DNA from 2 places in the Eubacterium sp. AB3007 genome. Region 1 is predicted to be linked to the other one. Evidence: riboswitches for the same ligand, from Rfam matches in the RefSeq annotation. Region 1 holds a riboswitch; the other holds the start of a gene.
The links. A riboswitch is a leader RNA that binds a small molecule or an ion and turns the genes downstream of it on or off. The one in region 1 is predicted to bind S-adenosylmethionine.

Region 1 (4,410 bases):
CGGTATCAGAGATATGAAGGGCATGCCGGGGGCACTGTTCATCGTAGATCCTAAGAAAGAGAAGATCGCCGTTAAGGAAGCTCGTAAGCTCAACATCCCTGTTGTTGGTATTGTTGACACCAACTGTGATCCGGATGACGTGGATTATGTGATCCCTGCCAATGATGACGCTATCAGAGCAGTCAAGCTGATCGCCAGCAAGATGGCAGATGCCGTGATCGAGGGTAACCAGGGCGAGAGCTTCGATGAGATGGAGGAGCAGGCAGTAGCAGAGGCTCCTACTGACATCGAGGAAGTCGCTGCAGAGAGCACAGAAGAGTAATTGAAAGGAACAGGAACCATGGCAGTAACTGCAAAATTAGTAAAGGAATTAAGAGATAAGACCGGTGCCGGTATGATGGACTGCAAGAAGGCACTGATGGAGACGGACGGCGACATCGACAAGGCGATCGACGTGCTTCGTGAGAAGGGGCTGTCCAAGGCAGCCAAGAAGGCAGATAGAATCGCCGCAGAGGGGTTGGTTCGTCTGGCTTTCTCCGAGGATCATAAGGAAGCCGCTATTGTCGAGGTCAACTCCGAGACAGACTTTGTGGCTAAGAACCCAGAGTTTATTGAATTCGTAGAGAAACTCGCTGAGAAGGCTCTGGAAGTTGAAAGTGAAGATATGGACGCATTCATGGCGATGGATTTCTTCGGTGAGGGTACCGTGCAGGAGGCTCTGACTGCCAAGATCGCCAAGATCGGTGAGAACATGAACATCCGCCGCATCCAGAAGCTGAACACCGAGGGCACTGTGTACACCGGTTATATGCACAACGGTGGACTCATCGGCGTTATCGTCGGCATCAAGACCGACGCTGCAGCTGACGAGATCAACGTAGCTGCGAAGGATGTAGCCATGCAGGTGGCATCCATGAGCCCGAAGTTCGTCAACGAGACCGAGGTGGATCAGGCATGGCTGGCTAACGAGACCGAGATCGCCAAGCAGCAGCTGCTGAACGAGGGCAAGAAACCTGAGCTGCTGGATCGCATCATCCCTGGCAAGATCAAGGCTATCCTGAAGGATGTCTGCCTGGTAGACCAGAAGTTCGTCAAGGACAGCGATCTGACCGTCGGCGAGTATGTAGCTAACGTTGCCAAGGAACTGGGCAAGGACATGACCGTCACTGAGATGGTACGTTTCGAGGTCGGTGAAGGCATCGAGAAGAAGGAAGAGGACTTCGCTGCTGAGGTAGCTGCACAGATGAACAAGTAATCATTTGCTGAAATTTCGTTTGGGAAACCTTGAAAGCCTTGGGAATACTGCATTTCCAGGGCTTTTTGCTTGTCCTAACTCGGCGACTGGCAAGCGGAGCGAAGTCAGAGCCGTGGTAGGCCAGCCGCCAGAGCGGTCGAAATCTTTGATTTCGGGCACCGCGGGACGGTGACCGTTTCCGGATAGTATCCGCAACGTATCGCAGATTATCGTATCTTATCCCCGGTTTTGGTCTTTTTTTGGCCTTCTGACCCCGGGGTCAAATCCCGAAAAAAATTTCGCCTGCTTCTTTCGGATTTTTTGCAAATATGACGCATATCATTTCGTGTTATAGAGTAGAGGTTGTCACAGGAGATGCTCCTGGGAAATGACGGTAAGTATGTTCCGATTAGTTTCATATAGTTAAAGTGGTCCTTGCCATATGCAGGCATACATGCTATAAGTTAAGTAACAAGTTAACTAGACCATAAAGAGCACGTTAGGGACAGGCCCGATGACCGTGCAGCAACCTGCCTTAGTGGTAAGGTGCTAATGCCTGAGCGATGGGGACGAGTTTTGAAGCAAAGTCCTATCGCAGCGATGGGACTTTTTCTGTTGTTGTGCTCTTTGCGGATGAAAGAAGGGAGCACAGCAGAATGAAACCAATACTGATACATGTGCCGCATGCGTCCATGTATATTCCGGAGGAGTACCGAAAGACAGCGCTGATCTCGCAGGAAGAACTGGAAGATGAGAACCATTTCATGTGTGATACCGGAGTTTTAGAACTGATTCCTCCTGCTTTTGCGAATAATACAGTCGTATTTCCATATTCGAGACTGTATTGTGATGTGGAGCGGTTCCGTGACGGCAGCGAGCCGATGGAAGCGTATGGTATGGGATTCATCTATACCAGTGACAGTAGGGGCAGAGAAATGTTTTGTCCTACAACAGAACACAGAAAATCGGTGTCAGCAATTTATGACCGACATCACTCGAGATTGAATCGCAGGACAACAGAGATACTGAAAGAGCATGAGCGCTGTCTGATCATCGATCTACATTCCTTCAGCGATGAGACTGTAAATCGCCTGTTTGGGTGGACCGATTTCCCGGATGTGTGCATAGGGACAGAGCCCGATTACTATTCAGAAGAACTTGTGAAGAGTATATGCTGCTTTTGCAGAAACCTGGGGCTGACAGTTGCTCTGAATTACCCATATCAGGGGTCACTGGTTCCGAATCAATACTACGGAAAGAAGAATACAGGAATCATATCAGTTATGCTGGAAATCAATAAGCGGGTTTTGAATAATAAGAAGTCGCTTTTCAGGCGACCGTGATTGAATTGAGATGTTATATGATAGCTACAAAAGTATGGAAAAGGATCTGTGAGATTCTCTGGAGAAGACGGATCTTTCGTAAGACTACAACAAACAATCGAAAAAAGGTATATGAAAATATAATATAGAGTCATGGCTTACAGTGAATTAATCAAGAATTTCAACAGAATAAGGGACTACATGCGCCAGTTCTACGTCTACGGCTTCAGGACCAGAGACGAATACGATAAGAAGAGTGCCCGCAGCTATGACAATGAGCGCAGGCGCATCGAGAGTTGGCTCGGCGACTACATGTCTTTCCGGCAGGAACCTTCTGGAAAGGTCTCTTTTATTTCTGTCGACAGCGGTGAGGTTAACGCCAACCCTCTGTACAATGCGTTCAAGGCCAAAAGCTTTACTGCCAATGACATCATTCTGAACTTCTTCATCCTGGACATTCTGCAACCGGGTGTCAGACTGGGCGTGTCCGAGATCACAGAAACGATCGATGAGGAGTATATGTCCGCTTTTGACGACCCGAAAGTGTTCGATGAGTCCACCGTCAGAAACAAGCTGAAGGAATATACAGAAGCAGGGATCCTGACGGCAGAGAAGGACGGCAGAAAGATGCTGTACAGCATCGCCGAGGACAACGTCAACCTGGACGGCTGGAAAGAAGCTCTGGCATTTTATTCGGAAATCGATCCGGTCGGCGTGATCGGATCCTTCCTGCTGGATAAAATGCAAAGGCAAGCGGAGTTGTTCTGCTACAAGCATCATTACATCCTGCATGCGCTGGAGAGCGACATCGTATGCACGTTGTTTGATGCGATCACGGATGACTGCACGGTCAACATTTCTGTCGACAGTAAGAGACACAATAGAATCAATGAGTACGAGGTCATTCCATTCCTGATTGCTATGAGCACGGAGAACGGCAGGGCCTATCTTCTCGGCAAAGAGGATGGGGGAAGGCATTTCAACATGTACCGCCTCGACAGGATCCAGTCAGCCGAGAAGGGTGCCTTTGCACCTCAGAAGGCGGAACTGTTGGAAGCGGCGAAGGAATTCACGTCGCATCTTTGGAATACCTCCAGCGGCAGAAGCAGGCAGCTGGATCATCTGGAAATGACATTGCGCATTGAACCGCAGGAGGAGCATATTCTCCAAAGACTCGAAAGAGAGGGAAAGCAAGGGCATGTTGAACCGGCAGGCGAAAACCAGTATCGGTTCGTGATCGATGTGTATGACGCATCTGAAATGCTTCCGTGGCTTCGTACGTTCACCGGGCGCATCGTGGAACTGAGCTGCACGAATCTCGAAGTGGAGAAAGTGTTCTACGATGATATGCAGTCTATGTATGACATGTATCTGAAGGATGGAGGTGAGGGCGATGCTGTTTAACGAGATCTACGGAAACTACTACAATGCTGTCGCCGAGATCCTGAAGTACGCGGTCAACGGTGAGTTGACGCAACAGGATATATACCGGATCACAGACAGTAAAGCCTTTGCAGAAAGCGTCCTCAGCATCCCCGGCGCGCTTAACAGCGGCGAGTGGCCGTTTCTGACTGAAGATCTGGATACGCCGCTGATACATGAACCGCAGATGCCGCTGACCACGCTGCAGAAACGATGGCTGAAGTCCTTGCTTGAGGATCCGAGGATCCGTCTGTTTGACGTGCCTGCAGATGGTCTTGGGGATGTAGAACCTTTATATAAGCCGGGAGAGATCGTCTACTTCGACCAATACTCCGATGGCGATCCGTACAGGGACGAGAAGTACGTGGAGAATTTCCGTATAGTACTGCAGGCACTTCGCGAACATCGGAAGCTTCAGATCAGGTTCATGAG
Region 2 (4,410 bases), 300 kb from region 1:
ATCGTGGCCCGGTTTTATGTCAACTGGTGTTCGCAGATTTGCAAACGATTTTCAACATGGCCCGCTTCCCATTATTTCGCCAATTATGGGGTTTTTCCACAGGGGTTTTCAGAATCGTATACAATTTTATTCATGCTGAGGTGTTGATAACTTGGAAGGTCGTAGATGTTGAAATTGCAATATTATCAGCGCCATTTCAGATTTGTCAAGAGGTAGTTATCCACAATTTTTGTGAAGAACAAAGCATTATTTTGGAGAACGGAGAAAACATGACGGCGAACAGACTTTTTCAGAGCGATTTTTACTTGAAAAATGCAGAAGGAAATGTATTATCACTTTACGAGGATAAAGACAGGATCAGGGTCATTCTCGATCAGACGATCTTCTTTCCTACCGGGGGAGGGCAGAGCTGCGATCGGGGGACACTGACAGTTGGAGAGCAGTCCTGGGACGTGATCGATGTCTATGAAGAGGGGGAGGAGATCATCCACGTGCTTCAGGGCGCTGCGGATGGTCTTGCAGAGGGGGCTCATGTTTCTATGGAGATACTTTGGTCCCACCGATTTGATAACATGCAGCGCCACCTGGGGGAGCACATCCTGTCCGGGGCCTTCTATCGCCTCTTCGGCGGACATAACAAGGGTTTCCACATGGGGGAGGATTACATTACCATCGACATTGCCTTCGACGAAGAGGCAGACTGCCACAAGGTCACCTGGGAGATGGCTATGGCGGCGGAAGCCGATGCCAATCGGGTGATCACAGACAATGTACCGGTGCATGTGGACTATTTCGCCTCCAGAGCAGAGGCGGAGAAGTACCCTCTTCGCAAACCGCTTGCTTTCGATGAGGATATCTCTATCGTGACGGTAGGGGACCCTGCGGATCCGGAGGACTGCGTGGCTTGCTGTGGCACCCACCCTGCCCGTACCGGTGAGGTTGGGCTTCTGAAAATCTACAAGATCGAGCCCAACAAGGGGATGTCCCGCATCTATTTTGAGGCAGGCGGCAGGGCTCTGGCGCATTACCGTCAGCAGTTCGACACTCTGTACGAGCTGTCCACCAGACTGTCGGCGGGAACGGAGGACGTTCTTCAGAAGTTCGAGGTCTTCGAGCAGAAAGCGGAGAAGACCCATGCGGAACTGGCAGCGCTGCGCAGTCGGTTGCTGGAGGAAGAGGCGGAGCGACTGGCGTCGCATATGGAACCAGGTCTGGTAGCCCACTACCAGGAGTTCTCTGTGGATGATCTGTTCAACCTGGGCAAGAAGCTTGCGGGAAGGATCACGGGCGTCATCGCCCTGGTCTGCGAACCGGTCAATACGGTGGTGCTGCTCTCTGGTGGTACACCGGCCTGTGGGGCGCTTGTGAAGGAGCACGCGGCAGCCTTCGGAGGGAAGGGCGGCGGACGGCCGGACTCGGCCCGGGCATTCTTCCCGGACAAAGACAGTCTGGAGGATTTTTTGGAAAAGACCCTTAAGCAGGGTTGACAAGCAACGTATAGACGGTATAATTGAATAAGAAATCCTTATTAAGAGTGGTTGAGGGAATAGGCCCTATGACGCCCGGCAACCTGGCTTTGTGGTAGACGCGATCTGCGGATCCGGCGGCGCAGCGAGCCAAGGTGCTACATCCTACAGGACGCGCAGCGCCCTGAAAGATGAGGAAGATCGTAAATCGTACGAGACGGCCTTCCCATTGGGAAGGTTTTTTTACACAAGTAGGAGGTAATAAATGAAGAGACTTTTTACATCCGAGTCTGTGACCGAGGGGCATCCGGATAAGGTGTGCGACCAGATCTCAGATGCGATTCTGGACGCTATTCTGGAACAGGATCCCAATGGCCGCGTAGCATGCGAGACCACCACGACCACGGGATATGCCATGGTCATGGGTGAGATCAGTACCAATTGTTATGTGGACATCCCAAAGGTGGTCAGAGGAGTCATCGATGACATCGGGTATAACAATGCGGAATACGGGTTCGATGCCAAGACCTGCGCCGTACTCAGCGCCATCGACGAGCAGTCCGGTGACATCGCTATGGGTGTCAACGACGCGCTGGAACATAAGGAAGGCAGTATGAACGACGCTATCGAGGCCATCGGTGCCGGTGACCAGGGTATGATGTTCGGCTACGCCTGCACTGAGACGCCGGAGTACATGCCGATGCCGATCGCGCTGGCACACAAGCTGACCTATCAGTTGGCCAAGGTACGGAAGGATGGCACTCTGCGCTATCTGCGCCCGGACGGCAAGAGCCAGGTGACAGTGGAATACGATGGTGACAAGGTCAAGCGTGTGGATACCGTGCTGATCTCCACACAGCATGATCCCGATGTCACACAGGAGCAGATCCGCAGAGACATGATCGAGTACGTGATTCGGCCGATCGTTCCTCAGGAGCTTCTGGATGAGAACACGAAATACTTTGTGAACCCCACCGGAAGGTTCGTCATCGGTGGTCCTCACGGGGATTCTGGACTCACCGGCCGCAAGATCATCGTGGACACCTACGGTGGATATGCGCACCACGGCGGCGGCGCTTTCTCCGGGAAGGATCCAACCAAGGTAGACCGTTCTGCGACATACGCTGCCAGATACGTTGCAAAGAATCTGGTAGCTGCGGGCTTTGCTACCAAACTGGAGATCCAGCTGGCCTATGCCATCGGTGTGGCGAAACCTGTTTCTGTTATGGTAGATACCTTCGGTACAGGCGTCATGGACGACGACAAAATCGCTGAGATCGTGAACCGTCATTTCGACCTGCGCCCGGCAGCTATCATCCGGGATCTGGACCTGCGTCGCCCGATCTACAGAAAGACGGCAGCTTACGGCCACTTCGGAAGAACCGACGTAGACTTCACATGGGAACATCTTGACAAGGTAGAGGAACTGAAGAAGGAGTTATAAAGCATGCATTTTAAACCTGAAGAAATACTGAAGACGGAGAGCCATCTGGGCCAGATCGGTCTGGTCGCAACGGAGGGCGCCAAGGAACTGGTGGATCGTGTAGACGAGTACTTGCGCGGATGGGCCGGCACACAGGAGTCGTTCATTGTTGACAGCGGATGCCCTCGATTTTCCTCTGGCGATGCCAAGGGGATTCTGAACGAGACCGTCAGAGGACGGGATCTATACGTATTTGTGGACGTGGGCAACTACGGATGCACCTACGATCTGTTCGGATACAGCAACCATATGTCACCAGATGATCATTATCAGGATCTGAAGAGGATCATCCAGGCGGTGGGGGGGAAGGCGCACCGCATCAGTGTCATCATGCCGATCCTCTACGGTGGACGTCAGCACAAGCGTAGCTTCCGGGAGTCCCTGGATGCCGCCTGCATGCTTCAGGAACTGCAGGCAATGGGCGTAGCCAACCTGTATTGCTTTGATGCGCACCAGTCTATGGTGCAGAACGCGGTGCCGCTGATGGGGTTTGATAACATCATGCCGTATTACCAGGTGCTGAAGACCCTGAAGAAGGACTTTCCGGATATAGTCTGTGACAAGGACCATTTCATGATGGTCTCTCCGGACGAGGGAGCCATGCACCGGAACATGTACTACTCTTCCGTACTGGGAGTGGATCTGGGAATGTTTTACAAGCGTCGTGACTACACAACCATCGTCAACGGCCACAATCCCATCGTGGCTCACGAGTACCTGGGCGCTTCCGTGGAAGGGAAGTCTGTGTTCATCACCGATGACATCATCTCCTCCGGCGAGTCCATGCTGGAAGTGGGGAGAGAACTGAAACGCCGCGGTGCCGCAGACATCTACTGTTACGCTACTTACGGACTCTTCACCGGTGGGCTGAAGGACTTCGACAAAGCCTATGCAGACGGCATGATCAAGGGTGTGCTGGCCTCCAATCTGACGTACCGGACCAGAGACCTGCAGGAGCGTGAGTGGTTCCATGAGGTGGATTGTTCCAAGTACACCGCCTACCTGATCGCGGCTGTCAATCATGACGTTTCCGTCAGCAACATCATCGATCCGAAAGACAAGGTAGAGGCACTGCTGGAGAAATAAAACATATGGTTTATGGATATTCTGCCGGGTTTGATGCCGAAATATCCACTTTTCCAGGCCATACACAGAAATGCATGTTTTTCCGAAACCCCGGAGGGCATGAATCTGCGAGAATATAATAGATTTGGTTGCATATGTCAGAGATTTTCAGGGATCTCTGGCATATTTTGTATATCTAGGCGAATTGCAGGCGGCTTCTGCACAGACAAAGCCCGACGAGGCCCGGATGAAGCCCAGCCAAAGCCTGGCCTTATGGATAATTTGGCCGTGGATGGGGGGAATATCCACGCGAACAATTTGCTGAAAAAACACAGTATGCAATCAATGAATATTTATAGTTGGCGCCGCCACCTGCTTTTTGCTCCACTTGACAAA

Region 2: it holds a riboswitch for S-adenosylmethionine, as region 1 does, so the genes downstream of both, metK (methionine adenosyltransferase) here and P156_RS0110695 (N-formylglutamate amidohydrolase) in region 1, are expected to answer to the same signal.

The regions. Positions count from the first base shown of each region.
Region 1 is NZ_JIAD01000001.1:2,269,295-2,273,704, forward strand. It holds gene rpsB (30S ribosomal protein S2) at 1-322, shown strand, start outside; gene tsf (translation elongation factor Ts) at 341-1,255, shown strand; SAM riboswitch class I at 1,717-1,804, shown strand; gene P156_RS0110695 (N-formylglutamate amidohydrolase) at 1,891-2,577, shown strand; gene P156_RS0110700 (WYL domain-containing protein) at 2,710-3,960, shown strand; gene P156_RS0110705 (WYL domain-containing protein) at 3,950-4,410, shown strand, end outside.
Region 2 is NZ_JIAD01000001.1:1,965,171-1,969,580, forward strand. It holds gene P156_RS0109330 (alanyl-tRNA editing protein) at 270-1,487, shown strand; SAM riboswitch class I at 1,523-1,664, shown strand; gene metK (methionine adenosyltransferase) at 1,732-2,910, shown strand; gene P156_RS0109340 (ribose-phosphate pyrophosphokinase) at 2,914-4,035, shown strand.